Regions from separate parts of the Xenorhabdus poinarii G6 genome, predicted to be linked through region 2. Evidence: predicted binding sites of a transcription regulator. Region 2 holds the regulator's gene; each other region holds the start of a gene.
The links. The regulator PurR, encoded in region 2, represses purine synthesis genes. The targets are predictions, from matches to a motif close to CANGCAAACGTTTGCNTG.
Positions count from the first base shown of each region.

Region 1: the regulator PurR is predicted to act here: its motif matches at 4,292-4,309, upstream of XPG1_RS00690 (NCS2 family permease).
Region 3: the regulator PurR is predicted to act here: its motif matches at 1,829-1,846, upstream of purM (phosphoribosylformylglycinamidine cyclo-ligase).

Region 1 covers NZ_FO704551.1:154,250-164,620, forward strand. The annotation lists gene pstA (phosphate ABC transporter permease PstA) at 1-35, shown strand, start outside; gene pstB (phosphate ABC transporter ATP-binding protein PstB) at 135-938, shown strand; gene phoU (phosphate signaling complex protein PhoU) at 956-1,672, shown strand; gene XPG1_RS00675 (ABC transporter substrate-binding protein) at 1,842-2,690, shown strand; gene XPG1_RS00680 (amino acid ABC transporter permease) at 2,792-3,529, shown strand; gene XPG1_RS00685 (amino acid ABC transporter permease) at 3,531-4,265, shown strand; gene XPG1_RS00690 (NCS2 family permease) at 4,391-5,728, shown strand; gene XPG1_RS00695 (glycosyltransferase family 39 protein) at 5,835-7,301, opposite strand; gene yihI (Der GTPase-activating protein YihI) at 7,446-7,967, shown strand; gene hemN (oxygen-independent coproporphyrinogen III oxidase) at 8,201-9,574, shown strand; gene glnG (nitrogen regulation protein NR(I)) at 9,618-10,371, opposite strand, start outside.
Region 2 covers NZ_FO704551.1:1,536,399-1,546,769, forward strand. The annotation lists gene punC (purine nucleoside transporter PunC) at 1-333, opposite strand, end outside; gene punR (DNA-binding transcriptional activator PunR) at 457-1,365, shown strand; gene purR (HTH-type transcriptional repressor PurR) at 1,369-2,394, opposite strand; gene sodB (superoxide dismutase [Fe]) at 2,966-3,544, opposite strand; gene XPG1_RS07140 (Grx4 family monothiol glutaredoxin) at 3,906-4,286, shown strand; gene rnt (ribonuclease T) at 4,392-5,051, opposite strand; gene gloA (lactoylglutathione lyase) at 5,214-5,621, opposite strand; gene XPG1_RS17490 (DUF1289 domain-containing protein) at 5,892-6,116, shown strand; gene slyA (transcriptional regulator SlyA) at 6,811-7,248, shown strand; gene XPG1_RS07160 (outer membrane lipoprotein) at 7,329-7,802, opposite strand; gene anmK (anhydro-N-acetylmuramic acid kinase) at 8,140-9,249, shown strand; gene pdxH (pyridoxamine 5'-phosphate oxidase) at 9,282-9,935, shown strand; gene tyrS (tyrosine--tRNA ligase) at 10,141-10,371, shown strand, end outside.
Region 3 covers NZ_FO704551.1:1,421,404-1,431,774, forward strand. The annotation lists gene purN (phosphoribosylglycinamide formyltransferase) at 1-606, opposite strand, end outside; gene purM (phosphoribosylformylglycinamidine cyclo-ligase) at 722-1,765, opposite strand; gene upp (uracil phosphoribosyltransferase) at 1,992-2,618, shown strand; gene uraA (uracil permease) at 2,677-3,987, shown strand; gene hda (DnaA inactivator Hda) at 4,164-4,871, shown strand; gene arsC (arsenate reductase (glutaredoxin)) at 4,965-5,321, opposite strand; gene bepA (beta-barrel assembly-enhancing protease) at 5,333-6,796, opposite strand; gene bcp (thioredoxin-dependent thiol peroxidase) at 6,973-7,440, opposite strand; gene XPG1_RS06610 (glycine cleavage system transcriptional repressor) at 7,513-8,076, opposite strand; gene dapA (4-hydroxy-tetrahydrodipicolinate synthase) at 8,469-9,368, shown strand; gene bamC (outer membrane protein assembly factor BamC) at 9,386-10,371, shown strand, end outside.

The sequences.
Region 1 (10,371 bases), 1.4 Mb from region 2:
TGGCGCGTGTGCTGTTTGCAAAGAAGAAGCACTAATATTCTTTTAAATCAGCCATGCTTTGATGGCATGAAAGCATAAAGGGATTAAAGAGATAAATACTGATGAATAAAGCGAATGATCTCGTCGTTAATCAAATGGCAGTCAATAAAAGCGCAGTAGATAAAGTCGCCGTGGAAAAAATAGCTGGCAGCAAAATACAGGTACGTGATTTGAATTTCTATTATGGCAAATTTCACGCCCTAAAAAATATTACACTGGATATTGCACAAAATAAGGTCACGGCTTTCATTGGGCCATCGGGTTGTGGTAAATCCACATTGCTGCGTACTTTCAACAAAATGTATGAATTGTACGGCGAACAGCGCGCGGAAGGGGACATTATTCTGGATGGCATCAATATCCTGACAGACCGGCAAGATGTGGCTTTGTTGCGCGCTAAAGTGGGTATGGTCTTCCAGAAGCCGACACCCTTTCCGATGTCGATTTACGACAATATTGCTTTTGGGGTACGTCTGTTTGAAAAACTGCCCCGCACAGAGATGGATGAGCGTGTCCAATGGGCGTTAACAAAAGCCGCCCTGTGGAATGAAACCAAAGATAAATTACATCAGAGTGGGTATAGCCTTTCTGGTGGTCAACAGCAACGCCTGTGTATCGCCCGCGGTATTGCTATTCGCCCGGAAGTTTTGTTGCTGGATGAACCTTGTTCGGCACTTGACCCGATTTCAACAGGGCGCATTGAAGAGTTGATCAGTGAATTGAAATCAGAATATACCGTGGTGATTGTGACTCATAACATGCAACAGGCGGCTCGTTGTTCTGATTACACGGCATTTATGTACCTGGGTGAACTGATTGAATTCAGCCCGACAGATCGATTGTTCACCACACCGAAAATGAAGCAGACCGAAGATTACATTACTGGCCGCTACGGTTGATATGAGGATAGCATAAGATGGAAAATCTGAATCTCAGCAAACACATCTCCGGCCAGTTCACGGCCGAGCTGGAGCACATTCGCACAGAATTGATGACAATGGGCGGGCTGGTGGAAGAGCAGCTCAGTAAAGCCATTCTGGCGATGCACAATCAAGATGCAGTGTTAGCACAGCAAGTCATTGAAGATGATCAGAAGGTGAATATGATGGAGGTGGCGATTGATGAGGCTTGTGTTCGCATCATTGCAAAACGCCAGCCGACGGCCAGCGATCTGCGCCTGATCATGGTGATTTCAAAAACCATCGCCGAACTGGAGCGGATTGGTGATGTTGCTGATAAGATCTGTCAAACCGCGCTTGAAAAATTCTCACATCAACAGCAATCTTTGCTGGTCAGTTTAGAATCACTGGGACACCATACTATCCAAATGTTGCATGATGTATTGGATGCCTTTGCCCGCATGGATCTGAAAGAAGCGATCCGCATTTACCATGAAGACAAAAAAGTGGATCAGGAATATGAGGGGATTGTCCGTCAACTTATGACTTACATGATGGAAGATCCGAGAACGATCCCGAATATCATGACTGCCCTTTTCTGTGCCCGCTCGATTGAGCGCATTGGCGATCGTTGTCAAAATATCTGTGAATTTATTTTCTATTACGTTAAAGGGCAAGACTTCCGCCATATTGGTGGCGATAAGTTGGAAAAATTGCTGACCCAAAAAGAATAATATCGCTGTTGTTTTTAATTACCTGAAACGCTGACTATTTTTCGCCAGCGTTCGCTTTTTTATATTCTTTATTGCTATAAACATAGTATTTTATATTATTTCAAGTGCTATGGCGAAATTGATAGCTTTTGTTGGTCATATAAAAATTGATAACTAACAGGGGTGTACAATGAAAATTCGCAATAAATCTCGCATAGCAGTGGCCGTTTTGCTGAGTAGCCTGGCATGGGTTTCAGGTGTGGCAAAGGCGGATAAACTTGATGATATTAAAAAATCTGGCACGGTACGTATTGCGGTATTTGACAGTAACCCACCCTTTGGTTTTATCGATCCTCAGACGAAAAAATTGGCAGGCTATGATGTTGATATCGCTAATGCGATTGCCAAGGATTTAGGGGTGAAATTAGAACTGCGCCCAACCAACCCGGCGAACCGAATTCCCCTGCTTGCTGCCAAGAAAATTGACTTAATCGCTGCGAACTTCACGGTCACTGACGAACGTGCCAAACAAGTTGATTTCTCTATACCTTATTTCTCGACCGGCCAGAAATTTATTGCCCGCAAAGGTGTTTTAACTCATCCAGACGATATTGCCAAACTGCGTATAGGTGCAGACAAAGGGACGGTGCAGGAAATTACCCTGCGTGAGCGTTACCCAACGGCTAAGGTGATCTCTTATGACGATACACCACTGGCATTTGCGGCGCTGAGAAATGGTAATGTACAGGCAATCACGCAGGATGATGCGAAACTGGTTGGCTTGTTGGCAAACGTCCCCGAAGCGCAAAAAGCCGATTTTGAAATTTCCCCTTTCAGTATTACCCGTGAATATCAGGCGGTCGCGGCAACCAAAGGAGAAGGGCGGCTGATTGATGCGGTTAACCAGACGTTACTGCAATTAGAAAAAGAGGGTGAGGCTAACAAAATCTACAACCGTTGGTTTGGCCCGGAAACGCAGTCAGCCCAACCACGAGGTGATTTTAAATTTGCGCCATTGGAGAGCCAGGCAAAACGGTAATGTCGTCGTTTATGCTTAGCGCTTTGGTTTAAAAAACAAAGACTGAAATTAGCCCCGTTATCTTGGGGCTTTGCTGTTTTTTTATGCGGTGAATAATGAATATGTTTGAGCAATTTATTACCGAGCACTTACTGGCTTCTGAATATCGACAATGGTTGTGGCAGGGGTTTCTGATCACCTTGTGGCTTTCGGCTTGCACGATTGTCTTTTCCACGTTGTTAGGCTTTTTGATTGCTGCGGCACGAGATAGCCAAATTAAGCCACTGCGCTGGCTGGTCACCGCTTATACCACGGTATTTCGTAATACGCCTTTACTGGTACAACTGTTTTTCTGGTATTTCGCATCCGGGCAAATGCTGCCACAAGGGGTGATGATGTGGTTGAACACGCCCCACGATATCCTGATTTTGGGGCTGACACTGGGATGGCCATCTTTCGAGTTTCTGGCGGGATTGATAGGGCTTACCCTCTATTCAGCGCCATTTATTGCGGAGGAATTACGCGCAGGCATTCAGGGAATCGGACGTGGGCAGAAATATGCGGCTCATGCATTAGGCTTAACGGGTTGGCAGGCCATGCGCCACGTCGTCTTACCACAGGCGCTGAAAATAGCGATGCCACCGCTGTTAGGGCAATACATGAATATCGTTAAAAATTCATCACTAACCATGGCGATTGGGGTAGCAGAACTCTCCTACGCATCGCGTCAGGTGGAAACTCAAACCTTACAAACCTTTGAGGCATTTGGTGTCGCGACAGTACTTTATATCGCCATTATTGCCGTGATGGAAGGTTGGGGACAGTGGCGTCAGCAGAGAACATTGGCAAGAGGGAATTAATATGGACTTTACCGTTATCGCAGAAAACTGGCGTTATTTGCTATTGGGTACTTTTCCTGATGGGCCGTTGGAAGGCGCGGTATTGACGTTGATCATCAGCATCATGGCGGGCGCTATCTCCATTATATTAGGCACCTTAGGCGGCATTGCATTGGCAATGCTGCGTGGTTTTTGGGTTAATCTATTGGCGGCCGTGCTAGGTTTCTTCCGTGCTATTCCAGTTATTATGCTGATTTTCTGGACATATTTTTTGCTGCCCGTGGTATTGGGAATGGAAATACCTGAAATAACGACCGTCGTTTGTGCACTGGCATTGATTACTTCGGCTTATTTGGCTCATGGCGTTAAAGCGGGCATTCTGGCAATGGGTGAGGGTCAATGGCGGGCGGGACTCTCTCTTGGATTTAATCGCTGGGAAGTGCTTTGGTACATCGTTTTACCACAGGCACTGCGTATGATGGTGCCCTCATTCATCAATCAATGGATTGCATTAATTAAAGATACATCATTGGCTTATATTGTCGGTGTCGCGGAGCTGTCATTTTTGGCGACTCAGGTGAATAACCGCAGCATGGTTTATCCGATGGAAGTTTTTTTATTTGTTGCGCTGGTTTATTTTGTGATGTGTTTATCACTGGAGTTGACGGCAAATTATATTGCGCGCCGTTTCTCGATAAGGCGTGAAAAAATAGCGCATAAAATAGCGTCGCCCAATGAATATGCCCAACAATCATAATGTTATTTAACTCGTTGATTATACGCATCGCAAACGTTTTCTTTTTTGTCCTTCCAGGGTAACGATTTATAGGGGTTTCCTGTAGGATAGGTCGAAAACTTTGCTTTTTGGGGAAATCACATTACATGAGCACAATAACTCCTGGTCCTAACCATCGTCAGGGCTTGCTTCAGCGTGTGTTTAAGTTAGCGGAACATGGTACGACGGTGCGTACTGAAATGATTGCCGGGCTGACGACGTTTCTGACAATGGTGTATATCGTCTTTGTTAACCCGCAAATTCTGGCCGTTGCCGGTATGGATATTAAAGCGGTATTCGTCACAACGTGTCTTATCGCCGCGGCAGGCAGCATGATGATGGGATTGATAGCGAATCTGCCGGTTGCGGTTGCACCCGCAATGGGATTGAATGCATTTTTTGCCTTTGTCGTGGTTGGTGCAATGGGCATTTCATGGCAGGTCGCCATGGGCGCTATTTTCTGGGGCGCGGTGGGATTGTTGATCTTGACGCTCTTTCGTGTCCGTTACTGGATGATCGCCAATATACCCTTGAGCCTGCGCGTGGGTATCACCAGCGGTATTGGCTTGTTCATCGCCATGATGGGGCTGAAAAATGCGGGCATGATCGTGCCTAATCCCGATACGATTGTCTCTATTGGCAACGTTGCTTCGCATCATGTTTTATTGGGCACATTGGGCTTTTTCATTATCGCCATTTTAGCGGCGCGCAATTTCCACGCGGCCGTATTGATTTCTATCATCGTGACAACCGTCATCGGTTTTATGATGGGATATGTGGAATATCACGGTATCTTTGACTTGCCGCCGAGTGTGATGAGCGTGGTGGGTAACGTTGATGTCAAGGGCGCGCTGGATATCGCTTTGGCCGGCGTTATTTTCTCGTTCATGCTGGTCAACTTGTTTGATTCTTCCGGTACATTAATTGGCGTGACGGATAAAGCCGGTATTGCAGACCATCGTGGTAAATTCCCGCGCATGAAACAAGCGCTGTACGTGGATAGTATCAGCTCGGTGGCAGGATCTTACATTGGGACGTCTTCGGTGACCGCCTATATTGAAAGTTCGTCAGGGGTTTCTGTTGGGGGGCGTACAGGCTTGACGGCGGTTGTCGTTGGGATGTTGTTCTTGCTGGTGATGTTTCTCTCTCCACTGGCAAGTATGGTGCCTGCCTACGCGACTGCGGGTGCTTTGGTCTATGTTGGCGTGTTGATGACATCCAGCCTGACACGGGTGAAATGGGATGATCTGACCGAATCCGTTCCGGCATTTATCACCGCAGTGATGATGCCATTTAGTTTCTCTATTACCGAAGGTATTGCACTGGGTTTTATGGCTTATTGCGCCATGAAACTGGGCACCGGCAAATGGCGTGAAGTAAGCCCGTGTGTGCTTGTTGTGACGTTATTGTTTATCTTGAAAATGGCGTTTGTCGATACCCACTGATCCCATTCAGGTATTGATCAATTTGACGGTGTGATATCAGAAAAGCCTGACAGGGTGTTTGTGTCAGGCTTTTTGTTGCCAGAAGAGCCGAAAGGGGCATCGATTATTACGTCCGCCTGGGGGCGATAAAACCAATGCAGATGGTTTCCAACTCAGCACCTGGATGTGCCTGGAAGGTGAATTCTTCTTTGTGGCTGAGCATTAATGAAGGCCATTGTGCAAACGTTTGTTGGAAATTTTCCGCTGTGCACGCTTTTCCCCTCCCATCCACGAGCAATGCACCATGTTCTAAGATCTCGCTTTCTTTGAGCGCGCGGTTATAGATATTGGGCGGGGTATTGTTCTCTAATGTCCAACGTTGTATCGTTTCCGGGCGATAGTGGCTATAAAATGTCAGCCATTGATGCAGATAGTCTTCACCAACAAAACGCAGTGGTGTTGAATACAGTTCGTTCCAGCGTTGATCCAGTTGACAGGCAAAGGTTTTTATACCCACAAATTTTTGCCCGGCATTACGGACATTGCCCAGCATCACACTGATATAACCGAGCAACACGAAAGCACCCAATACGGTGAGCCCCAGTAATGTGCCTCGCAGGGATTTGTTGGGGAATACCGTTATCGATCCGACCAATAATGCGGGTGAAACGGACATAAAAGGTTGTAACCATTCGGTCATGCGCCCGCCCTGATTGAAAGAAAACCAACCGTAAATGATGAATAGTGGTAGCAGGATCACGCTATTGACCAGCGCATTGGATTGCTGTTTTGGCCAACCAATCCGTCCACCGAGCAGATAAATAAGGCCGCTGACAATGATTAACGGATAGAACACGGACAGTACGGCACGTGTGGTATGTAGATTAAAGCCTTTCTGAATTTGGGAATCGACCCACTTAAACGCGGCGAAGTCGTTATGTAATAGCCACCAAAAGTTCGGTAGCACCAAGGCGAGCCAGATGGCAATGGCGAGATAAAACAGAGGCTCCCGATAGTGGCGGCGTACTTTGGGGACGAACAGGGAAAGCAAAAAGACAGCGCCGACGATGGCAAGCGAAGAATACTTTCCCATCGTTGCTAGCCCGATGGTTAGGGCGAACGCCAGCCACCATTTGGGATGATCGTCAATGGCTCGCAGGAAAAACAGCAATGACCACGGCCAGAGCATAACCAAAAGATAATTATCATTATAAGGAATGATGTCAAAATTGATGATACCGGATAGGTTCAATGTCAGCATGGCAAGCCAGGCGAGTACAACTTTACCGGTCAATCGGAAAGCCAGTTGCCAAACGCCGAGCATACCGATGGCAATGGCGACAAAGTGGATGAAGTACCAATAAAAACTAAGAGAAAGGGCGCTGATCGCAATCGCGGGCAGCATCATGACGCCCACTAGCCATGGGTTTTTCGGTGATCCCCATTCTCCATTCATACCCCAGTTCAAGGCTTCTACGGCATCATAAGGAACGGTCGGATCGAGAATGTAGCTCGTGATTATCCATAAAACAGCATAGCCAGTGACCCAAAGATACAATGGCATGCGATAAGACGAAGTATCAAAAAAGCGCATGGTGGTGATCATATTATTTGAGTTAACTTGACCTAGAATAGTAGTCTAATTTTGAACGATCAGTGAATGGCATTGGATGTTGAAGGTCGTTTCTGTTAGATTTCGCCGAAAATGTCTTGATTAAAGTGAGTTGAGTCACAAATGATGAGCCAGGTAAAGAGAAAATCACCAGCGAAGCCTTCTGCTGGTCAGCAAAAAAGGAAAAGTCGCGCAGAATTGGATGCAGAAGGGCGCGAGCGTAAACGCCAGAAAAAACGCCGTGGTAACCCCACTGGCAGTCGCAGTAGCGAGAATGGCGGCAATAAAAAGCGTCCCGCCGTCAGGCAGGAAAAAGATCCGCGCATTGGCAGTAAAGTGCCAGTTGCGCTGATTGTCGGTGAAAAGGCGGCAACCGTGAAACCCGCACTGAAGCCCGCAGTAGAAAAACCACAGCCTCGCCTGTCACCGCAGGAAGAGCTGGCAATGCTGGAGAATGATGAACGGTTGGATAGCTTGCTGGCACGTCTTGAACAAGGGGAAAAACTGTCTCAGGAAGATAACCTTTATGTCGATAATACGCTGGATCGCATTGATGCGTTGATGGAAGCGCTGGGCATCAATCTGGAAGAAGAAGACAGTGAAAAAGAGCCACAAGAAGATATCATGCAGCTGTTGAAGGGGAATTAATACCTTCATCAATAACGTGTTATCGTAAAAGGCGGATTCATTCTGATAACCACAATACTCATAATGACGGTATTAATAACCACAATATTAGTATGTTATTTATTGTGGTTATTGGGTAAACTAGGGCGGCTATCACGACGCAAACGTCGGTTACGCAGTGTCATCATGGCACGACATTTGACTGCCACAAAAATGCTAGGTTTTGGTGGGCGAAATCCGCGGAAGGAATAAGCATGTCAGAGCAAACCATTGTTTGGGATCTGCCTTTGATCCAAAAATACAATTATTCAGGGCCTCGTTATACGTCGTATCCGACAGCATTAGAATTTAACCACCAGTACGATGCGACGGCTTTTTCCCAGGCCGCTGCCCGTTATCTTGAGCGCCCTCTCTCCCTGTATATCCATATCCCATTCTGCCATAAGCTTTGTTATTTCTGTGGCTGCAATAAACAGGTCACCCGGCAAAAACACAAAGCAGATGAATATCTGACGGTGCTGGAAAAAGAGATTGCTGCCAGGGCTAAATTATTTTCTCAGCGGAAAGTTAGCCAGATGCATTGGGGAGGCGGTACACCAACCTATCTGGACAAAACACAAATCAGTCGATTGATGTCGATGTTGCGAAACCATTTCCATTTTCTGCCGGATGCTGAACTTTCCATTGAAATTGATCCACGTGAAATTGAACTCAATGTCATTGATCACCTGCGCAATGAAGGCTTTAACCGCCTGAGCATGGGGGTACAGGATTTCAATAAAGACGTACAGCGTTCAGTGAATCGTGAGCAGGATGAAGCATTTATTTTCAACCTGATCAATCGCGCTCGTGAAACCGGTTTTACCTCCACCAGCATTGACCTGATTTATGGTTTGCCAAAGCAAACTCCTGAAAGTTTTGCTTTTACATTACAGCGCGTGCTGGCATTGTCACCTGATCGCCTGAGTGTCTTTAACTATGCCCATTTACCGGATTTATTTGCGGCGCAGCGTAAGATTAAGGCGCATGATTTACCGAGTGCGATGCAGAAGTTGGCTATTTTACAAGAAACGATTTCAACCCTGACAGGTAACGGCTATCAGTTTATCGGCATGGATCACTTTGCCCGTCCGGAGGATGAATTGGCGATTGCTCAACGAAAAGGTCTCTTACATCGCAATTTTCAGGGATATACCACGCAGGGGGAATGCGATTTATTAGGTATGGGCGTTTCTGCTATCAGTATGTTGGGGGATAGCTATGCTCAGAACCAGAAAGATCTGAAAACTTACTATGCTGCGGTAGAAGCACAAGGAGAGGCTTTGTGGCGGGGGTTGGTACTGACGCCGGATGATTGTATTCGCCGTGATGTGATCAAAGATCTTATCTGTAACTTCCGGCTGAATTTTGCTGATATTGAGCAGCGTTATGGACTGAATTTCGCTGATTATTTTGCCGAAGACCTGCAACTGTTAGCCCCATTGGCAGAGGACGGACTGGTGGAACTGACGGGATCGCAGATCCAAATATTGCCAAAAGGGCGCTTGCTAATCCGGAATGTTTGTATGTGTTTTGACCGCTACCTGCGTAATCAGATGCGTCAACGGCAATTTTCCCAGGTGATATAAGGGATGACGAAAACCGGTGTAAATTCCCGATAAGTGTGGGGAGCTATAACCCCAACTCTTTCAATTTCCGCGTTATTGTATTTCTTCCCCAGCCCAGCAAACGGGCTGCTTCCTGTTTATGTCCATTAGTATGCTCCAGCGCACAATTTAGCAAAGTACGTTCCAATAAGGGTAACGCATCAGCAAGGAGATCGGTTTTCCCGGCGTTTAAGGCATTGTTGGCCCACGCAGCCAAGGGTTGTGACCAATGCTCAGTTGACGCCAGATGAGGAACCGGCACGAGGTCTTTCTGCGCTGCGATTTGTTTCTCTGTCAATTGCTTCTCAATCAAATCAGCAGGTAGATCCTGCACCAACACTTCTTTACTGGCTGCCATCACCGTCAACCAGCGGCAGACATTTTCCAATTGGCGAACATTACCAGACCACGGTAAGCGCATCAGAGCAAGTTCAGTATCAGGGTGCAGTATTTTGGCTTCGACACCCAGCTCTTTCGCCGTTTGTTGCAGAAAATGATGTGCCAGACGTGGGATATCTTCCACCCTTTCCCGCAATGGAGGGAGCTGAATACGAATCACATTCAGACGGTGGTAGAGATCTTCCCGGAATTTACCTTCTGTAACGCGTTGCTCTAGATTTTGGTGAGTGGCGGCGATGATGCGGACATCAACTTTCACTGGCGCATAACCCCCGACCCGATAGAACTGCCCTTCGGCCAGCACCCGTAGCAATCGGGTTTGGATATCCAGTGGCATATCCCCAATTTCATCCAAAAACAGGGAACCCCCATTCGCTTGC
Region 2 (10,371 bases):
AACCCCAACCGCTTGCATAAATCTCAAGATAAGCAACTGAATAGGATCAGTAATCCACAGCATAGCTAAACAACTAATGGAAAACAGAGAGAGTCCGATAATAAGAACAGGCTTTCGACCTAAGCGGTCAGACAATTGCCCCCATAAAAGCTGGGCAAAAGCAAACCCGGCCAGAAAAATGCTGAGACTTGCACTAATGGCATTTGTTGATGTCCCCAATTCTTCTTTCATTGCATCAAAAGCGGGCAGATACATATCGATGGCCAGGTAACCGAGCATACTCAGACCTGCGAGATAAAACATGAATGGAATAGCGTTTTTATGTGTATTCATTGTATTAACAACTTGATGTGGTCGTTGATAAAAAAATATTCAGCTTATTTTATATGGCATGATTTTTACTTGTGAAACGGTAATATTTGCATCATGTCGTGAAAAAATTTGAAAGGAAAATATATGTGGTCTGAATACTCTCTGGAAGTTATTAATGCTGTTGCCAGAACAGGAAGTTTCAGTGCGGCTGCATCAGAACTTCACCGCGTGCCTTCTGCTGTGAGTTATACGGTAAAGCAGCTTGAAGAATGGTTGGCAGTATCACTGTTTGAACGTCGTCACCGGGATGTTGAACTCACGGAAGCAGGGGCTATTTTTATCAAAGAAGCTCGTTCTGTTATCAAAAAAATGAATCACACCCGACATCAGTGCCAACAAGTTGCCAATGGCTGGCGGGGGCAATTCAGTATTGCGGTTGATCAGGTTGTCAAACCAGAGCGGACGCTTCGGCTAATTTTGGATTTCTACCGCCATTTCCCAGATATTGAATTATTCATCTATCCTGAAGTGTTTAATGGGGTATGGGATGCGTTGGTTGATGAACGCGTGGATGTTGCTATAGGGGCAACTCGAGCCTCTCCTGTCGGGGAACGCTATAGCTTCAGGGATATGGGATTCATGCCATGGCTGTGCGTTGTCAGCCCCGGCCATGAATTGGCGGCAATATCCGGAAAATTGAATGATGATCAAATGCGGCCTTATCCCAGTTTATGCCTTGAGGATACTTCGCGCAGCTTGCCTAAACGTAATACATGGGCTTTAGATAATCAACGGAGGTTGATTGTTCCGGATTGGGATGCAGGGCTGAGTTGCCTCATGGATGGACTGTGTGTAGGAATGGTTCCCAAGCATCGGGCGTTACCGCTGATCCGTAAGGGCAAGCTGACGACACTCGAACTTGAACAACCATTGCCTGATAGTCCATGCTGCTTGACATGGTTGCAAAAAAGCCATTCTCCGGCATTAAGCTGGTTACTCGATTACCTGGGGGATAGCAATACGCTGAATGCTGAATGGCTGCAAGAAAGTTAACTGTCAGCGGCGATAATCGATAAAAGGTCCATCCGCCACCGAGCGTCGTTCAACGAGGCGTGGATGGACTTCGATAGTTTGTGCATCCTCACGTTTATTGACGATTCTGTCCAATAACATCGAAAATGCCATTTGCCCTAAACGTTCTTTGGGTTGATGAATGGTTGTTAATGCTGGCGTGAAATAGCGGGCATTACGAATATTGTCGTAACCGATAATTGAAATGTCTTGCGGAACGCGCAATCCTAACTCATCGGCAGCACAAATTGCGCCCATTGCCATCACGTCGCCGCCACAGAAAACGGCGGTTGGGCGATGTTTCTGATTAAGGATCTTATACATGGCCTGATAACCGGATTCAGGTTCAAAATCACCTTGAACAATCCACTCATCTCGAATAGCAATGTTGGCCTCTTTCAATGCCTTGAGAAAACCGTGGTGGCGTCCCCCTCCGGTATTCCTGGCTAACGGTCCGGAAATGGAGGCAATTTCACGGTGGCCACGTTCAATAAGATAACGGCCAGCCAGGTAACCACCGTGAAAGGCGTTATCAATAATTGCATCGGTGAAATCCCCTTTGGACTCTCCCCAATCCATAACCACCATCGGAATATTACGATAGTCTTCTAGCATACCTAAAAGTTGTTCAGGGTATTCTGAACACATGACCAGCAAACCATCGACGCGCTTTTGTGCCAGCATTGCGAGATAGGCTTTTTGTTTATCAAGGTTGTTATGAGAATTACATAAAATCAGTGTATAGCCTTTGCTATAGCAGCTATTTTCAACCGATTCTATGATCTCAGCAAAATAAGGTGCCTCACTGGATGTGGCCAGTAACCCGATCGATTTGGTGTGGTTGACTTTTAAACTACGGGCAACAGCACTGGGCGAATAATTCAGTTCCTTAATAGCCGCCCAAACAGCAGCTTTGGTATCTTCGGCGACGAAACGGGTTTTATTGATAACATGGGATACGGTTGTGGTTGAAACACCAGCGTGTTTGGCCACATCTTTGATCGTTGCCATGATAAAAAGAACTCCTGACCTTATGGTCTAAATTTGTACACCCTTTATCTTTCAAATTTCCGTTTGGTTGACTGCATTAGCTAGCATTCCCCTGTAACTTGAAATTTATCAGGTATAGATATTTGTTAATCAATTGCCAACATATTTATATATAGGGTGATGGTTGGCAATAAGTTAGCGATGAACCGTGAATTTTGTCTGATCTAGCTCAAAAGTGGAAGTAATAATCGATGCTATAAAGAGTATGAATGAAATATTGCAGTCTGCTTTTTAGGTAAAACGGTGAATGACCACTTAAAATTTAGGGTGTTAGGGGGTCTTAATTTTATACAGAGGATATTCTATGAGTACAGATCTGAAGTTGGGATTGTTGGCGGCCGGTAGCGCATTAATCATGATTGTGTTTCTGGGAAGCCTCTGCCTGATTTGATCAAAGATCTAAAAGACGAATTTGTCACGCTCATTATTTTAATGATCTGTGACTTTAAGGGCGGTCTTTCAGTATGCGTTACTCAGTAAATGAAAGAAAACCGCCCTTGTTATTTCAAACTGGCGTGAACACTAAGCTTAATTAAGCTAAGTTTTCTTCAACAAATTTCCAGTTAACCAATGCCCAGAAGTGCTCCAGATATTGAGGCCGTGCATTCCGGTAATCGATGTAATATGCGTGCTCCCAGACATCAACGGTCAGCACAGGTTTATCATTACTCGTCAATGGGGTTGCGGCATTAGATGTGTTAACGATAGCCAAAGTGCCATCCGTTTTTTTGACTAACCAAGTCCAACCAGAACCAAAGTTTTTCAGAGCGGCATCAGTGAACTGCTGTTTAAACTCGGCAAAAGAACCAAAAGCATGATTGATAGCATCTGCCACTTTCCCACTTGGTTCGCCGCCACCATTTGGTGATAGACTATGCCAGTAGAAAGTGTGGTTCCAAATTTGCGCAGCATTATTGAAGATACCACCTTCGGATGTCTTGATGATCTCTTCCAGGGATTTCCCGGCAAATTCAGTCTCTTTAATCAGGTTATTCAGGTTGACAACATAAGCGTTGTGATGTTTGCCGTGGTGATATTCCAGAGTCTCTACAGAAATGTGTGGTTCCAGGGCATCTTTGGCATAAGGTAATGCGGGTAATTCAAAAGACATTGCATGCTCCTTTTTAATCTTGGGTTTTTGGCTCAGCAAACCATGACTGATAAACGAGCAATCATGAGCCGGGCAAATTTAGACTTATTATCGTATTTTTATTTGATCATTATCTTAACAACTTTTCGACTAAATAACAGGAGAAAAGATGTCACTACGTGACGAACTGACGCAGAACTGAGCTGTAACATCGATTGAATACAGTCAGTTGGCATGAAAATATCCAAGTCATTTGTCGCAGATCATGGCAAAAATTTGCCGTGTGAAGTTCACGGTAGAAAAATTAGCGTGGAAAATGGTATTCTGAATCAATCTTTATCTGATGCTGATAAATAACGCTTGCAGTTTTAAGGAAGCAAAAATGACAAATATTAATATGAATACTAATACGGTTACTGATACAACAGTTGCGGCAGTCATCGAAAAAATTGAACGCCAGATCAGAGAAAACCCCATTCTACTGTATATGAAAGGTTCTCCTAAACTACCAAGTTGCGGTTTCTCGGCCCAGGCAGTGCAGGTTTTATCTGCTTGTGGTGAGCGTTTTGCTTATGTGGATATCCTGCAAAACCCAGATATCCGTGCTCAATTGCCTAAGTATGCAAATTGGCCGACTTTTCCTCAGCTTTGGATGGATGGTGAATTGGTCGGTGGGTGTGACATTCTTGTTGAAATGTATCAGCGCGGTGAATTACAAACGCTGATCAAAGAGACGGCGGATAAATATCGTGAGCAAGAATAAAAAGCAATCATTCATTTGAATGATGAAAACCTGCCATAGCCCCATCCTTTTTACAGGGATGGGGCTTATTGCTGGTATGACATTAATTGATATGAGATTTGCTTTTTAAGCTTCGCCACTGGCTGGTTCTGTGGAAGGGAGTGGCCACCCGCCTAACCGTTTCCAGCGATTGACGAGTTCGCAGAAAAGTAAAGCTGTTCGATCAGTATCATAAAGGGCACTATGTGCCTGATTGCTGTCAAACGGAATTTCGGCGGTGATGCAGGCTTTGGCTAGGATGGTCTGACCAAGAACCAATCCACTGAGTGCAGCCGTATCAAAAGTCGCGAACGGATGGAATGGATTGCGTTTTAAACTGGCACGTTCAGTCGCCGCCATGACAAAATTATGATCAAAATTAGCATTATGGGCGACCATAATGGCGCGGTGGCAATTCGCACTTTTCATCCCATTACGGATCATTTTGAAAATAGCATGCAAGGCCGTGTATTCACTGACGGCACCCCGCAAAGGATTGGTGGGATCAATGCCAGTGAACGCGAGAGCAGCAGGATCAAGGTTAGCGCCTTCAAAAGGCTCAATATGGAAATGCAGTGTATCAGCAGGGGATAACCAACCTTTATCGTCCATTTTTAACGTAATTGCCGCAATTTCAAGTAAAGCGTCAGTCCGCGCATTAAAACCGGCGGTTTCGACATCAATGACAACGGGATAGTAGCCACGAAAGCGCCCACTTAACATATTTAGATCGTTTTGATTAGCCATCTGATTTTCTTCAGGATTCTGTTTTCATTCTAGAATAGCGGGTATTATGGCAAAATTTGCCATGTCTTGCAGAAGTAATGCGGATAATAAAGGGCAATGATCGATGCCCTTGTGTTTTTGTATGAATAACGTCTGGCTATAATTTGGTCTCTGTTTCCAGCGTTAGTGGCCTAATGCCTGGCTGGCGCTGGCATTTTCGATAAGTTCAATCTTATAGCCATCCGGATCTTCAACGAAAGCAATGACCGTTGTTCCCCCTTTAACCGGCCCTGCTTCGCGGATGACATTGCCTCCGGCAAGTCTGATTCGTTCACACGTCGCTGCAACATCATCAACGCCTAAAGCGATATGCCCGAATGCCGTGCCCATTTCGTAGTTTTCAACGCCCCAATTGTAGGTGAGTTCAATTACTGCGCCTTGACTTTCATCGCTATACCCAACAAACGCAAGGGAATACTTATACTCTGGATTTTCACTGGTGCGAAGTAGACGCATACCCATTATTTGCGTATAAAAATCGATCGAACGCTGCATGTTGCCAACACGGATCATCGTATGGAGTAAACGCATGATTACCTCTTGATCTTTATCGTTTGATGGAGACGCATCGCTTTCATTGAAAAGCGTTGCTCACATCTCTGCCTATGTCGGTTAACTATAACGTGTATAGATAAAATAATTCAAATTGCCCGTTTATTGATTAAATGCTGCCAGTGTTGTTATTTGGTTAATTGATGTTATTATTTTGTTTTGAAATTTAATGAGGTAGGTTTATACTGGTTAACAAAATAAATAGTTTCATATAGAAATAATAGGGCAATCTGAGGGCAGGAGGATGAGATGGCTGAACAATTAGAACTCTTTGCTATTCCAAATCCTTGTCGGGGAATTTGTGAATCGGATCCCCGTGGTTTTTGCCGAGGATGTTATCGCAGCAGGGAAGAGCGGTTTACGTGGATGACATTATCCAACAGTGAAAAAAGAAAAATATTGCGCTTATGTCATCTGAGATACCTAAGAATGTTGAGAGAAAACGGTATTGATAGAAATATTATTTCAAAATAAACCGGTCTATTTTAATTTTATGCTGAATTGATCAAAAAGACGCCGATTATATGAATTCCATTTGAGAGTGGTCGTAAAAGCAAAAAATATGACCAATAACAGATGGTGCATCATTTGTTTTTTTATCTCTTTTATTTGGCATAGGTCATATTAAGATGTTGTTTCAATGAGCTGGTGGAATGATTCCAGTAAAAATTTCTTATCAAACAATAAGTGATTGAACAATAAAGAAACTGTTTTGTTATCTTATTGTTTTTTATATTATTTATTCTAATATTATCAATTTTTGTAAGAGAAAAATGATATTAATGTAAAAATATATAGATTAGTGTTTGGATGGCGGTTATTCTTAGAGAACTTTCACCGTGTGAATATGTATATATTTTGAGAGCTTGTGCTTTTTTGTTGATATTTTAACTTACAATAGTTTAGTTTTGTGATTATTTTATACGGTTTATCTCTTGGGTGGATTAATGCGCAATTTTATTCGATGCGCCGTACAACTTCGCTCTTTAGAGCAACGAAGATGCCAACATTGAGTAATAAGCCAACGCGACACTAATTAGGTTATTAGTGAGATTTCTGACTTTACTAATGTAAGCATGGTATAAGGCGCGTATCCATTATTCATATGAATAAACTGATTGAATAATTCATTGATGTTATATGAGTCTCTAATTATAAGGAGGGGTAATTGGAATTGACATTGGGATCCGATTTGGCACGTTTAGTCCGTGTCTGGCGCGCTTTAATTGATCATCGTTTGAAACCGTTGAAATTAACTCAGACACATTGGGTGACTCTATACAATATTAGTCAGCTACCACCAGAGCAATCACAGATACAGCTAGCGAAAGCGATTGGTATTGAACAACCTTCTTTGGTGAGAACGCTTGATCAATTAGAAGAAAAGAAACTGATTACACGTCATACATGTGCTAATGATCGACGCGCAAAAAGAATCAAATTAACCGGAGAATCGGAGACGTTTATCAAAGAAGTGGATAGTGTTATTGATTTAACAAGGAAAGAAATTTTGGAAGGAATTACTCATGATGAGTTAATTTTGCTTGCTTCCGTAATAAAGAAAATTGAAAAAAATATTAACCAATTACATAAACAAGTCATATAAAAATTAGGCGATAAAAAAATCGCGGCCCAGATGTTGGGACTGGTCAGCCGCGATTTTTATCTTGGTATTATTTGCGTATCTTAGATTGGTGAAACAGTGAGAGACTCTCCACTGTTTGCAATCTTGATGCGTTGTCCTCTGCTGAAGACAGTGTTGTCCAATTTTTGGACTACAACGATGTTTTTTCCACTGTCCGTACGAATACTTAATTCAATCCCTTTCGCCTGGTCCATCGCCCCTTCGATTTTTTGACCCGTCAAACCACCGGCAATCGCACCCGCAGCTGTGGCGAGTTTTTGACCCGATCCGCCACCAACCGTATTCCCTAATAGCCCACCTAAAACAGCCCCGCCAATGAGACCCAGGACATTCGGGTCCCCGGCTTGTCTGCCTTTAATCGTGATGGGACGTACAGAGATAATGGTGCCATAGGTGACATCCTGAGCCTGTTTGGCCTGGTCAATAGAATAAGTATCACTAGAAAGTGCACCCATATCCGCACAACCGGACAAAGTGGTCACTACAACTGCACCAACCAGGAAACGTTTAAACATAGTTACTCCTAATTTTAAGACCTGATAGGGAACTTGATAATAAACCTATCATCAAGCATTCAGCTACTATTGTTAGCAGCGAATACGATTTATTGTTAACAGCAGAACTGATAACTTTGCCAGCCACTAATGATACCTATCCACCTATAAAATAAATGCTCATAATGAATGCTGAAAAAAATAATTCCTGAACAAAAGTTTAGCATGTTTTGTGAAGAGCTTTCCAAAACTCAGATTTTGTCACTGATAATAATCATTACACATATCGGGTTCGAATAAATGTGTTTTATAGTTCATGTTTGATTAAATGTAATCCATTATTAATAGAGGAATGTTTATGCATTCAGGACGTTATATTGGTGTGATGTCGGGCACCAGCATGGATGGGGTTGATGTTGTGTTGGCAGAGATTAGAGATAAAACAGTGACTCAACAACTGAGTTACTGTCATCCCTTCCCACAAGAGCTTAAGCAAAAATTGCTTTCTATATGTCAAGGTCAACAGACAACGTTATCCATAGTCGGGCGACTTGACCATGAACTTGGCACGCTTTTTGCGGAGGCTGTTCAGGGATTGTTGAATAAAGCTGCGTTGACAGCCAGTGCGATTACAGCAATCGGATGTCATGGGCAGACGGTATGGCATGAGCCGGACGGTGAGAAACCGTTTACGATGCAAATCGGTGATAATAATCGTGTAGCGGCATTGACTGATATTACAACAGTGGGTGATTTTAGACGGCGTGACATGGCTTATGGTGGTCAGGGTGCGCCTTTGGTGCCGGCATTCCATATGGCGGTATTGGGGCATCCGACGGAAAGGCGCATTATTTTAAACATGGGTGGAATCGCAAATATCTCGGCGCTTCTGCCTGATTCAGCCGTTAAAGGGTATGACACCGGTCCGGGGAATATGCTGATGGATGCCTGGACATGGCGGCATAAGCAGTTACCTTACGACAAAGATGCACGCTGGGCCAGTCAAGGGACTGTCAACGAATCTTTACTCCAAAAAATGCTTTCTGATCCCTATTTCGCACGTACTGCACCGAAGAGTACAGGACGTGAATACTTTAATATGGCATGGTTGGAAAAACAGTTAGCTGAATTTTCTGACATTGCTCCTGTGGATGTTCAAGCAACACTGGCTGAACTCACGGCAGCGAGCATTGCTCAGCAAGTTATCCTCAGTGGCGGATGTGATCGGCTGCTGGTATGTGGTGGTGGAGCCAGGAACCCATTGGTGATGCATCGGCTATCCGCTTTATTACTGGGAACTGAAGTCGCGCCGACGGATAAATATGGTTTGAGTGGTGATGATATGGAAGCGTTGGCATTTGCTTGGTTGGCATTCCGCACAATGTCCGGGTTGTCGGGTAATTTACCCTCCGTAACCGGTGCGGATAGAGAAACGATTTTAGGGGCAATTTATCCGATTGTCAGATAATGGATTACACATTAGGAAATTGAGGGTGAGAAATGTCAGAAAATAATGAAACAACTATTGCTGAACTTCGTCGCGAATATGTGCGTGGCGGGTTGAGGCGAAAAGATCTTACTGAAGAACCCATTGCGCTGTTTGAACGTTGGTTAAAACAGGTTTGTGAAGCGAAACTCAGCGATCCAACCGCAATGTGTATTGCGACAGTCGATGAGCACGGGCAACCTTATCAGCGCATTGTTTTGTTAAAACATTTTGATACCCATAATTTGGTATTTTATACCAATCTTGGCAGTCGTAAGGCAAAACATCTGGCTCAGAATAACCGGATTAGTCTCCATTTCCCGTGGTATCAGTTAGAACGGCAAGTCAGCTTTCTTGGTAAAGCTGAACGCCTGTCTCCGCTTGAGGTTATGAAGTATTTTCATAGTCGCCCAAGAGATAGCCAAATTGCGGCCTGGGCTTCTCAACAATCTTCAAAGATTTCTGCCAGAAGTATTTTGGAGGGGAAATTTTTGGAATTGAAACAGAAGTTTCAGAATGGTGAGATTCCTCTTCCGAGTTTCTGGGGCGGGTTCAAGGTCGAATTTGATTCAGTCGAATTCTGGCAGGGTGGGGCTAATCGTCTTCATGATCGCTTTTTGTATCGGCGCGAAGGGGATAAATGGCATGTTGACCGATTGGCGCCTTAATAATAAAGCTGTGATTTGTAAGGTAATAGGGAGATTCCCATTTTTAACACTAGCACTTATATGACGGGCGTTTTATGCTATAGCACTTGATTTATAACGAGATACTTATCCCCCCTGATGGATGTCAAATTGTAGCGTATTCCACAAAGGTGCAATTTTGTACAGGGGGTTGATAGGTGAAGAATACAAACCGATGGAGACATTAATGTCTAGCAATAACCTGATTAAACAACTGCAAGAGCGGGGCCTTGTTGCCCAGGTAACGTATGAAGCGGCGTTAGTGGAGAGGCTGGCGCAAGGTCCGATCTCTCTCTATTGCGGCTTTGATCCTACCGCTGACAGCTTGCATTTGGGCCATCTGGTTCCTTTGCTGTGTTTAAAACGATTTCAACTTGCTGGGCATAAACCGATTGCATTGGTTGGTGGCGCGACGGGT
Region 3 (10,371 bases), 110 kb from region 2:
CTTACCGTCCATTACCGCTGTATTGTCTTTCATGACCAGACGTTGGTCTAAAAACCAGCCAATCACCAGGGGATAAATACGATGTTCTTGCGCTTGTACACGCCCGATCACCTCTTCTTCATTATCCCCGGCAAAAATGGGCACTTTAGCTTGTAAAATACAGGGACCACCGTCTAATTCCTCGGTCACGAAATGGACGGAAGTACCATGTTCTTTATCGCCATTTTCTATCGCTTTCCGGTGAGTATGCAGGCCGGGATATTTAGGCAAAAGGGACGGGTGAATATTGAGCAGGCGGCCATCATAGTGCTGTACAAATTCGGGCGATAAAATTCTCATGTAACCCGCTAAAACCACCAAATCCGGCGCATATTGATCAATGGCCTGGAATAGGGCGGTATCGTAACTGATACGATCCGCATAGGACTTCGGGTTAATACAATGCGCGGGAATACCGGCCTGTTCAGCACGTTGCAGACCATAGGCTTCCGCATTATTACTGAACACCGCCGCAATACAGCCATTAATTCGGTTTTGTTGGCAGGCGTCGATGATCGATTGAAGATTACTACCCTTGCCGGAGACTAAAACGACAATTTTTTTCATGGTGTGTTTTCGCTGAAAAAATTGAGTGACTGGTGTACCCTTATTTCTTTTTGCAAATTACCGCCAATAGAGCGGTAATTTGCAATCAATCGGGCAGAATATTTATTGGAGCATGTTAGACGTCAATCACCACGGGCTGCTTATCTGAATCAAGTTCAGTAATCGAACCGATCTGCCATGCCTTTTCTCCTGAGGCTTGCAGGTATGAAATGGCTTGCTTTGCCTGATCTTGAGGAAGCGCAATGATCATGCCAACCCCACAGTTAAATGTGCGGTACATTTCATGCTCGCTGACATGACCGGCTTGTTGCAACCAAGTAAAAATCGCCGGCCACTGCCAACTGTTTGCGTTGATTCTTGCCTGCCTGTTTTCGGGTAAAACCCGGGGGATATTTTCCCAGAAGCCGCCGCCTGTCAGGTGTGAAATCGCATGAACGTCGACTTTTTCAATCAATTCAAGAACAGATTTAACGTAAATTTTGGTCGGGGCGAGTAAATGGTCTGCAATTGATATTCCTTCCAGTTGGGTCGTTTCTGGATCTGTCTGGCTGACTTCAAGAATTTTACGGATCAGGGAATAACCATTGGAGTGCGGCCCGCTGGACGCGAGTGCAATCAGTGCATCACCCGCCTGGACTTGGCTGCCATCAATAATGGCTGATTTTTCAACGACACCGACACAAAAACCAGCAACATCATAATCTTCCCCGTGATACATGCCGGGCATTTCTGCTGTTTCCCCTCCCACCAGAGCGCAGCCTGCTTGTTGACAGCCTTCTGCGATCCCGGTAATGACATTGGCGGCGGTGTCAATATCCAGCTTGCCAGTGGCATAGTAATCAAGGAAGAAAAGCGGTTCCGCGCCCTGAACAACCAGATCATTGACACACATGGCAACCAAATCAATGCCGATAGTCTCATGGCGTTTCAAGTCCATGGCCAGACGCAGTTTAGTGCCAACGCCATCGGTACCGGAAACCAATATCGGTTCACGATATTTCTGGGGCAGGGCACATAATGCACCGAAACCCCCTAATCCTCCCATCACTTCGGGGCGACGGGTCTGTTTTACGACACCTTTAATTCGATTGACTAAGGCATTGCCAGCATCAATATCGACACCAGCATCTTTATAGCTAAGAGAGGTTTTGTTGGTCACTGCGTAGCTCCCGGACGGTTGCATTTTTATGAATAAAACAGAACGGCGACAATTCTAACAGCCTAAGCAAACGTTTGCGATAGCTTTATCTCGGTTTTCCGTGAGAACTTTATGCCAGAAAACCCTGTGTGATTGATGAAAATCAACAGATTGCTAGTGGATTGATGTTGAAAAGGCGGTATAATCCCGCGATTTTTTTATCTGCCGGCTATATTAGGAGAAACCCATGAAGATCGTTGAGGTTAAACACCCACTTGTGAGACATAAACTTGGTCTGATGCGAGATCATGATATCAGCACCAAACGTTTTCGTGAACTGGCCTCAGAAGTGGGCAATCTTCTGACATATGAAGCAACTGCTGATTTAGACGTTGAGAAAGTGACCATTGATGGATGGTGTGGTCCGGTAGAAATAGACCAAATTAAAGGGAAGAAGATTACGGTTGTCCCTATCTTACGTGCCGGTCTGGGCATGATGGATGGTGTGCTGGAAAATATTCCCAGTGCGCGAATCAGTGTCGTGGGCGTATATCGTGATGAAGAAACGCTTGAGCCTGTGCCATATTTTCAAAAATTAGTGTCTGACATTAATGAACGCATGGCGTTGGTGGTTGATCCCATGCTGGCAACCGGTGGCTCTATGATTGCAACCATTGACCTGCTGAAAAAAGCAGGCTGCCCGGTTATTAAAGTCCTGGTTTTGGTTGCCGCGCCGGAAGGCATTGCCGCCCTGGAGAAAGCGCACCCTGATGTAGAGTTGTACACCGCTTCGATTGATGAAGGGCTCAATGAACAGGGATATATTGTTCCTGGTTTAGGGGACGCCGGGGACAAAATATTTGGTACTAAATAACAGGGACAGCCGGCTGACAAGTCGGCTTTTTTTTGGTTTCTAGCAAGAGGATATAATAATGACCCGTCGAACTATTGGGATAGACGAAAAACCCCCGTTGATACAGACTATTCCTTTAAGTTTACAACATCTCTTTGCCATGTTTGGGGCAACTGTTTTGGTGCCTATTTTGTTTAAAATTAATCCCGCAACGGTTTTGTTGTTCAACGGCATTGGGACATTGTTGTATTTGGTGATTTGTAAAGGAAAAATTCCAGCCTATCTAGGTTCCAGCTTTGCTTTTATCTCGCCCGTTTTATTGTTACTGCCTTTGGGATATGAACTCGCATTGGGCGGGTTTATTATCTGTGGTTTGTTGTTTTGTCTGGTTGCCCTGATGGTAAAAATTGCCGGGAGAGGGTGGATTAATGTGTTGTTTCCGCCGGCTGCGATGGGCGCTATTGTTGCCGTGATCGGGCTGGAGCTGGCTGGGGTTGCCGCTGATATGGCTGGTTTACGTCCGCCGGCGGGCAGCGAGGTCAATATGACCCATCTGACCATATCCATGGTAACGCTGGGTGTGACGATCTTAGGTTCGGTCATGTTCCGGGGTTTTATGGCCATTATCCCCATTTTGATTGGGGTGCTGGTGGGGTATTCGCTGTCATTTTTCATGGGCGTTGTCGATTTTACGCCGGTGCGTGAAGCACCGTGGTTGGCGTTGCCGACATTTTATACGCCGCGTTTTGAGTGGTTTGCCATCATTACAATTTTACCTGCGGCGCTGGTGGTGATTGCGGAGCATGTTGGGCATCTGGTGGTGACCGCAAATATTGTACAGAAAGATTTATTGAAAAACCCGGGTCTGCATCGCTCAATGTTTGCCAATGGTTTTTCAACGATGATTTCGGGTTTCTTTGGTTCGACCCCGAACACAACGTATGGTGAAAATATTGGCGTGATGGCGCTGACGCGTGTGTATAGCACATGGGTGATTGGTGGCGCGGCGGTGATCGCAATATTACTTTCCTGTGTAGGGAAATTGGCAGTGGCTATTCAGATGATCCCTGTACCCGTTATGGGCGGCGTTTCTTTGTTGCTGTATGGTGTGATTGGCGCTTCCGGTATTCGGGTGCTGATTGATTCAAAAGTGGATTACAGCAAGGCGCAGAACTTGATCCTGACCTCTGTTATTTTGATTATTGGTGTCAGCGGCGCGAAAATTCAGCTTGGCGCAGCAGAGTTGAAAGGCATGGCACTGGCGACAGTTGTTGGCATTGGCCTGAGTCTGCTTTTTAAATTGATCAGTTTTATCCGTCCAGAAGAGCAATATATTCATTCGTCTCTGGAATCAATTGAAAATAATAAGAAGCACGAAGTCAGAGAATAAATTTCATGAGTTAAAAGAATCAGAAAGGGCTTTTTCATCTGCCCTTTCTATTTTTCTATCATCTTATGATGAAATGTACTGCAAGAATAATCTCCTATTTAAAACCGCGCATTCGTTTCATTTATAGCGTTTTTTTGTGGTAGACTTAGCGCTGTTCGTTACCCATTCTGTTTGAGGTGCTTCTGAATACACCGTCGCAGCTTTCATTGCCATTATATTTGCCCGATGATGAAATTTTTGCCAGTTTCTTTGCAGGCGAGAATACCTCTTTAGTAGCTGCAATAAAATTGGCCATTAGTCAATCTCACGGCAGTTATATCTATTTTTGGTCTCGCGATGGCGGGGGCAAGAGCCATTTGCTGCACGCCGCTTGTGCCGAATTATCCCAACGGGAAGAAGCTGTCGGATATGTCCCACTGGATAAACGTGCCTATTTTGTTCCCGAAGTGCTTGATGGCATGGAACATTTATCATTAGTGTGCATCGATAATATTGAATGTATCGCCGGTGATCAGGCATGGGAAATGGCGGTTTTCAATCTTTACAATCGAATTGTCGAAATTGGCCGGACGTGTCTTTTGATCACCGGCGATCGTCCCCCCCGGCAAATTAACCTGACGCTGCCGGATTTGGCCTCTCGTTTGGATTGGGGGCAGATTTATAAATTACAGCCTTTATCTGATGATGAGAAAATTCAGGCATTGCAACTACGGGCAAAATTGCGGGGTTTTGAATTACCAGAGGATGTCGGACGTTTTGTGCTGAAACGGCTCGACAGGGAAATGCAAACGTTATTTAAAACCCTGGATGAGCTTGATCGCGCTTCCATTGTGGCACAACGTAAACTGACGATCCCATTTGTGAAAGATATCCTTGAGCTTTGAATGAATAAAGCGGAAAGAAAACGCAATCAGGATAAAAAAGTGATAGAGAATCGTGTCCCTATCACTTTTTTATTCATTTCCACTGAAAAAGAGTCAGAACAGAATCTCTTTAATGTGTTCAGGAGGACGCCCCAAACGTGCCTTATCAGCGACAACCACAATCGGGCGTTCTATCAATTTAGGGTTGTTAGCCATCGCCTGCAGCAGTGCTTCCTGGGATAATGTGGCATCATCAAGATTTAATTCTTGATATCGCTCTTCTTTGGTACGCATTAATTGACGGGCATCGTTGAAACCAAGTTGTTTCAATAATACGGCAAGTTGTTCTACTGTCGGCGGTGTTTCGAGATAGTGAATGATTGTCGGCTCAATGCCGAGTTCTTCAACCAATTTCAGTGTTTCACGGCTCTTTGAGCAACGTGGATTATGGTAAATAGTGACGGGTTGCATATAAAAATCCTTTAATTTTCATATTGGTTATAACTTTTTTGCAGTTCGCGTAACTGATCAATCCGGGCATCATATCGTTTCTGCTCGTAGCTGCCCAATTTTGCTAATGCACTGGCCTGGCTCAGTAGTCCTATGGCTGAATCAAACTGAGCTTTTAATGCCATGATTTCTGCATAAGCCGCGAGTTCCTCCGCGCGTTTTCCTTGTTTTCCTGCGGTATCTCTTAGCAGGCTCCAGCCATTAAGATCGTCAGGGTGATTGAAGGTGTAACGAAACAGAAGTTGTGATGCCTGAGAATATTTTTTGTCTGCAAAGTAGGCTCTTGCAAGGAGGATCTGCAATATCGGGCTGTTTTTCTGCGTTTTGAGGGCCTCCTGTAATCGATTGATAGCGCTGGCGTAGTGCTGTTGTTCGATATCAATCCCCGTCATTGTGTTAATAAACCAAATATTATCCGGTTGTTGCTCCAGCAATGGGGAGAGTGTTGCTTTAGCCTCGGCATACTTTTTATCTTTAGAAAGTAAAATCGCGCGTCCGTAGGTGGCCGCCAGCCGTTCTTTCGGGGTACCCTGAAGATATTTTTTTAACCATTCATCGATATAGGAACGTTGATAGGTTGAATACTTGGTTAAAATACGGACACGGGCGAACAGAAAATCCTGCGATTCAGGGTGCATTTTTGTTGGATATTGATTTGCCCTATTGCGGGCATCAGCCAAGCGGCTGTCGGGTAATGGGTGGGTATAGAGCATTTCCGGTAGCTTGGAACTGTAACGGGATTGATCGGCCATGATCTGCATAAAACCAGGCATACCATGCGGATCAAATCCTGCCCGGTTGAGTGTCTGCATGCCAATGCGATCCGCTTCCTGTTCATTTGATTGGGTAAAACTGATCATGCCTTGTTGGAAACCGGCAAGTGTACCGCTAAGTGCCGCCATGCCGGCCTGTGGGCTAGCCATCATCAGCAAGATAGAACCCAATGCTCCAGCCCAGGCCAGCGGACTGGTCCGTTTTTGTTCTTCCATGAGCCGTGCCAGATGCCGTTGTGTCACATGGGAGATTTCATGCGCCATGACAGACGCTAATTCGCTTTCATTGCGGCTATACTGTAATAGCGCCGAGTGAAGAACAACATTACCGCCGAAAAATGCGTAAGCATTAATATTAGGATTATTGACAAGATAGAAATGGAAAGGAGTTTTTACTGAACTGGCATGATTAACTAATTTTTGCCCCATATTGTTAATGTATTGCATCAGAAGCGGGTCATAAATCAGGGGCGCCTGAGCACGTATCATACGTATATAAAAGTCACCCATGGCCATCTCTTGATTGATGCTGAGTGTGGCGCCTGCTGTCGTACCAATATCTGGTAAGGAGTCTTCAACGGGTGCAGAAAATACAGGAGGGTGACCCAATAGTAACAAGCCCATAAAGATGGCGACTAACGATCTTCTCGGTGTTTTTCTCATCGCGCGTTTCTCATAAAACAGTGTGCTCCATTCTGGCTATCAATTTCATGAATATGTGTATGATAGCAAAGGGTACCTCAAAGTGAATTATTCATTATGAATGTTAGTGGAAAAAAGTTGCCGCCAGCTGAAACTGGCGGCAATGCAAAATTGATGACGTCTCGCATGAGATTAAATTAATGCTGTTTCACGTAATCCAGTACAATTTGGTGATGATCACGGGTTTTGAATTGATCAAAAACGTGTTCAATATCCCCTTGTGGGTTAATCAGAAAACTGATGCGGTGAATGCCATCGTAGGTTTTCCCCATAAACCGCTTTTCTCCCCAAACACCAAATTGTTCGGCAACCTGATGGTCAATATCAGAAAGTAAAGTGAAATTCAGCCGCTCTTTCTCGACAAAGCGAGATAACTTTTCGGGGGTATCTGGACTCATGCCTAACACTTTAACATTAACGTTGTTCAGTTCACTCTGTGCGTCACGCAAACCACATGCCTGAATGGTGCAGCCTGGTGTCATGGCTTTGGGATAAAAATAGACTAAAACCCGTTGTCCTTTAAAATCAGACAAATTAATGGTTTTGCTATTTTGGTCAAGAAGGCTGAATTGCGGTGCTTTATCGCCAGCTTTTAATGGGCTCATCACTCATTCTCCGTTTGGTCGTTTTGATTTAAAGGGTCGGTACGCTAATGCCGCGATATGAACCGGTGGCCATTAGTTGAGTATGGGTTGAAGTAAATGATTTTGTACGCTGATACTGCCTTGCGCGTTTAACTCTGTGCACAGATGATGAAAGTGTTGTTTAAATATCGTGCCATTATCATCCTGTGGATTATGGCCTGTAATTTGAATTTGCAGGCGGGCAGGGTGATTTTCTTCGCTTGGGTGCGTTTTTGATACCAGTTCAGCGATATTAAAATCTTGTGCCGTGAATAAACTGGTAAAACGTTCAACCATTCCTGGAGAATCATCCACATCGACCTTCACTGTAATCGTTGATGGAAATGTTTTCGGGACACCGCATCGGGTACGTTTCATCACAATGAGTAACTCAAGTTCTGCCCCTTTTTGTGGCAGGGTGGACTCGATCAGTGTAATGGCGTTCCAGCTACCGGATAGTAACATGATAAAAGTAAATTCTTCGCCAAACATTGCCAGACGGCTGTCTTCAATATTGCAACCACAGGTACTCACGAGGCGGGTGATCGTATTGACAATGCCGGGGCGATCGGTTCCTAGGGCGGTGATCACTAAAAAATGTTGTTCTGATGTTGGCAAAGCGATTTTCCTTTAATTTATTCGATGTCTTCTGTGGATGTTATGGTTAAACATAAAAAATGATCAAGAGAAGGTCAATTGCATTTGATGACTTGTTTCCGTGACAAGGAAACCTGTTAACATAATGACGCTTACCGGCAGCGGGGACAATCTGAATATGCTATTCCACCGTGTTGCGAATGATGTAACGATGTTTTTTTAATGCACATTCTGGAATGAAAATGTTGGGGAGGTGTGAAAAGAACATGATTATAATTTCTGTTTAATCAGCTACACTTGGTATTAATAAAATTCATTGAAATCGTGTGTTTAAAGAGTTTTCTTCTGTATAACAAGAAAGTACCATGAACTTTCTCATTTGCAGTTTAAGGTTTAACTAAGGGGAAATGGCAATGGTCAGCGATCATTCTGGTTTTACAGGCAGTATAGTTGCATTGATAACGCCGATGGACTCAAAAGGTCAGATGGATAAGGCCAGTTTGAAAAAATTGGTAGAGTATCATGTCGCCAGCGGGACATCTGCGATTGTGTCTGTCGGAACAACCGGCGAAAGCGCAACACTGAATCACGACGAACATGTTGCTGTTGTACTGACAACATTGGAAATGGCCGATGGACGTATTCCTGTCATCGCTGGCACCGGCGCAAATGCAACAGCGGAAGCCATTTCTCTGACGAATCGTTTCGAAAACACCGGGGTTGTGGGTTGCCTGTCAGTGACACCTTATTATAATAGACCGTCACAGGAAGGTTTATATTTGCACTATAAAGCCATCGCTGAGAGCACTGACTTACCCCAAATTCTGTATAATGTGCCGTCTCGTACCGGATGTGATTTATTGCCACTGACGGTCGCGCGCCTGGCGAAACTGAAAAATATTGTTGCGCTTAAGGAAGCAACAGGGAACTTAAGTCGTGTTAGTCAAATCCAAGCATTGGTTAATGATGAAACGTTCATTCTGCTGAGTGGTGATGATGCAAGTTTTGTCGATTTTATGCAGCTTGGTGGTAAAGGGGTTATTTCTGTCACTGCAAACGTTGCCGCGGCGGAAATGGCACAGGTGTGTAAATTGGCGGAACAAGGTGAATTTCTGAAGGCTCGCGGCCTGAACAGCCGCCTGATGGAATTGCATCATCAATTATTTGTTGAACCTAGCCCGACGCCGGTTAAATGGGCCTGTCATCAATTGGGATTGATTGCCGATGATTCATTGCGTTTACCCATGATCCCGCTAACGCAGGAAGGGCAAATTCCAGTTGGTCAGGCACTCAAAATCGCCGGATTACTGTAAAATTTTAGGGAATTTTAATGGCAACATTATTGCAAAAATCGAAGGCCATGAAGATTGCTGGTCTGTCATTGGTGGTTTTTTTGGCCGCCTGCTCCAGCGATCAGCGCTATAAACGTCAGATCAGTGGGGATCAATCTTATCTTGATTCACCGCCACTGAAGACATTGAATCTTCCTGCCGGCATCATATTACCGCTGCAAAATGGTGAGTATGATATTCCTGCTACGGATTCAACCGGAGCCTCAGGGAAAAATTTGGATATACGTCCCCCATTGCAAGCCCTTGCGTTATTGACAGGTTCCCGCGTTGAAAATAGTGCTAACAGCAGTAAGTTGTTGCTTGAAAATACACCGGAATACAGCAAGTTATGGTCGCAGATAAACACGTTGTTGGCAGAAAAAGGCTATAAAATCAGCCATAAAGATGATTCAGCACAAACGTTGACAACGGATTGGATTACATGGAAACGGGCAGATGAAAATGTGCCTTACCAGGGACGTTACCGTATTGCCGTGATCCGACAAGGTTATCAAACCGAATTATCTGTTTCGAATGACGGCTTGAAACAGGGTGAAAAAGAAATTACCAATCCGGTAGAAGTGCAGCGTTACAATGTGGTGATGCTCAATACCCTGGCGGGAGACTTAAGCCAACAACAGGAAGCCGCAAGCCTGAACAGTGCTAAAGTGTCAGGTGCATTATCCGTACAAAGCGGCAGTGATAATACCGGATTGCCGCAAATCATTGTGCGTGCCCCCTATAACGTCGTCTGGAACAGATTGCCATACGCGCTGGATAGCGTAGGAATGGAAGTCACTGATCGTACACGTTCTACAGGCGCTATCGCGGTAACCTATAAAGGGCGTAGCGCTTCTGATTGGAAAGCGCTGGGGGTGGAAGCACCTGCTATCCGTGAAGGAAATTATAAGTTACAGGTAGGGGATTTGGATAACCGAAGCAGCTTGCAGTTTATCAGTGATAAAGGTAAGCCGCTGACCCAATC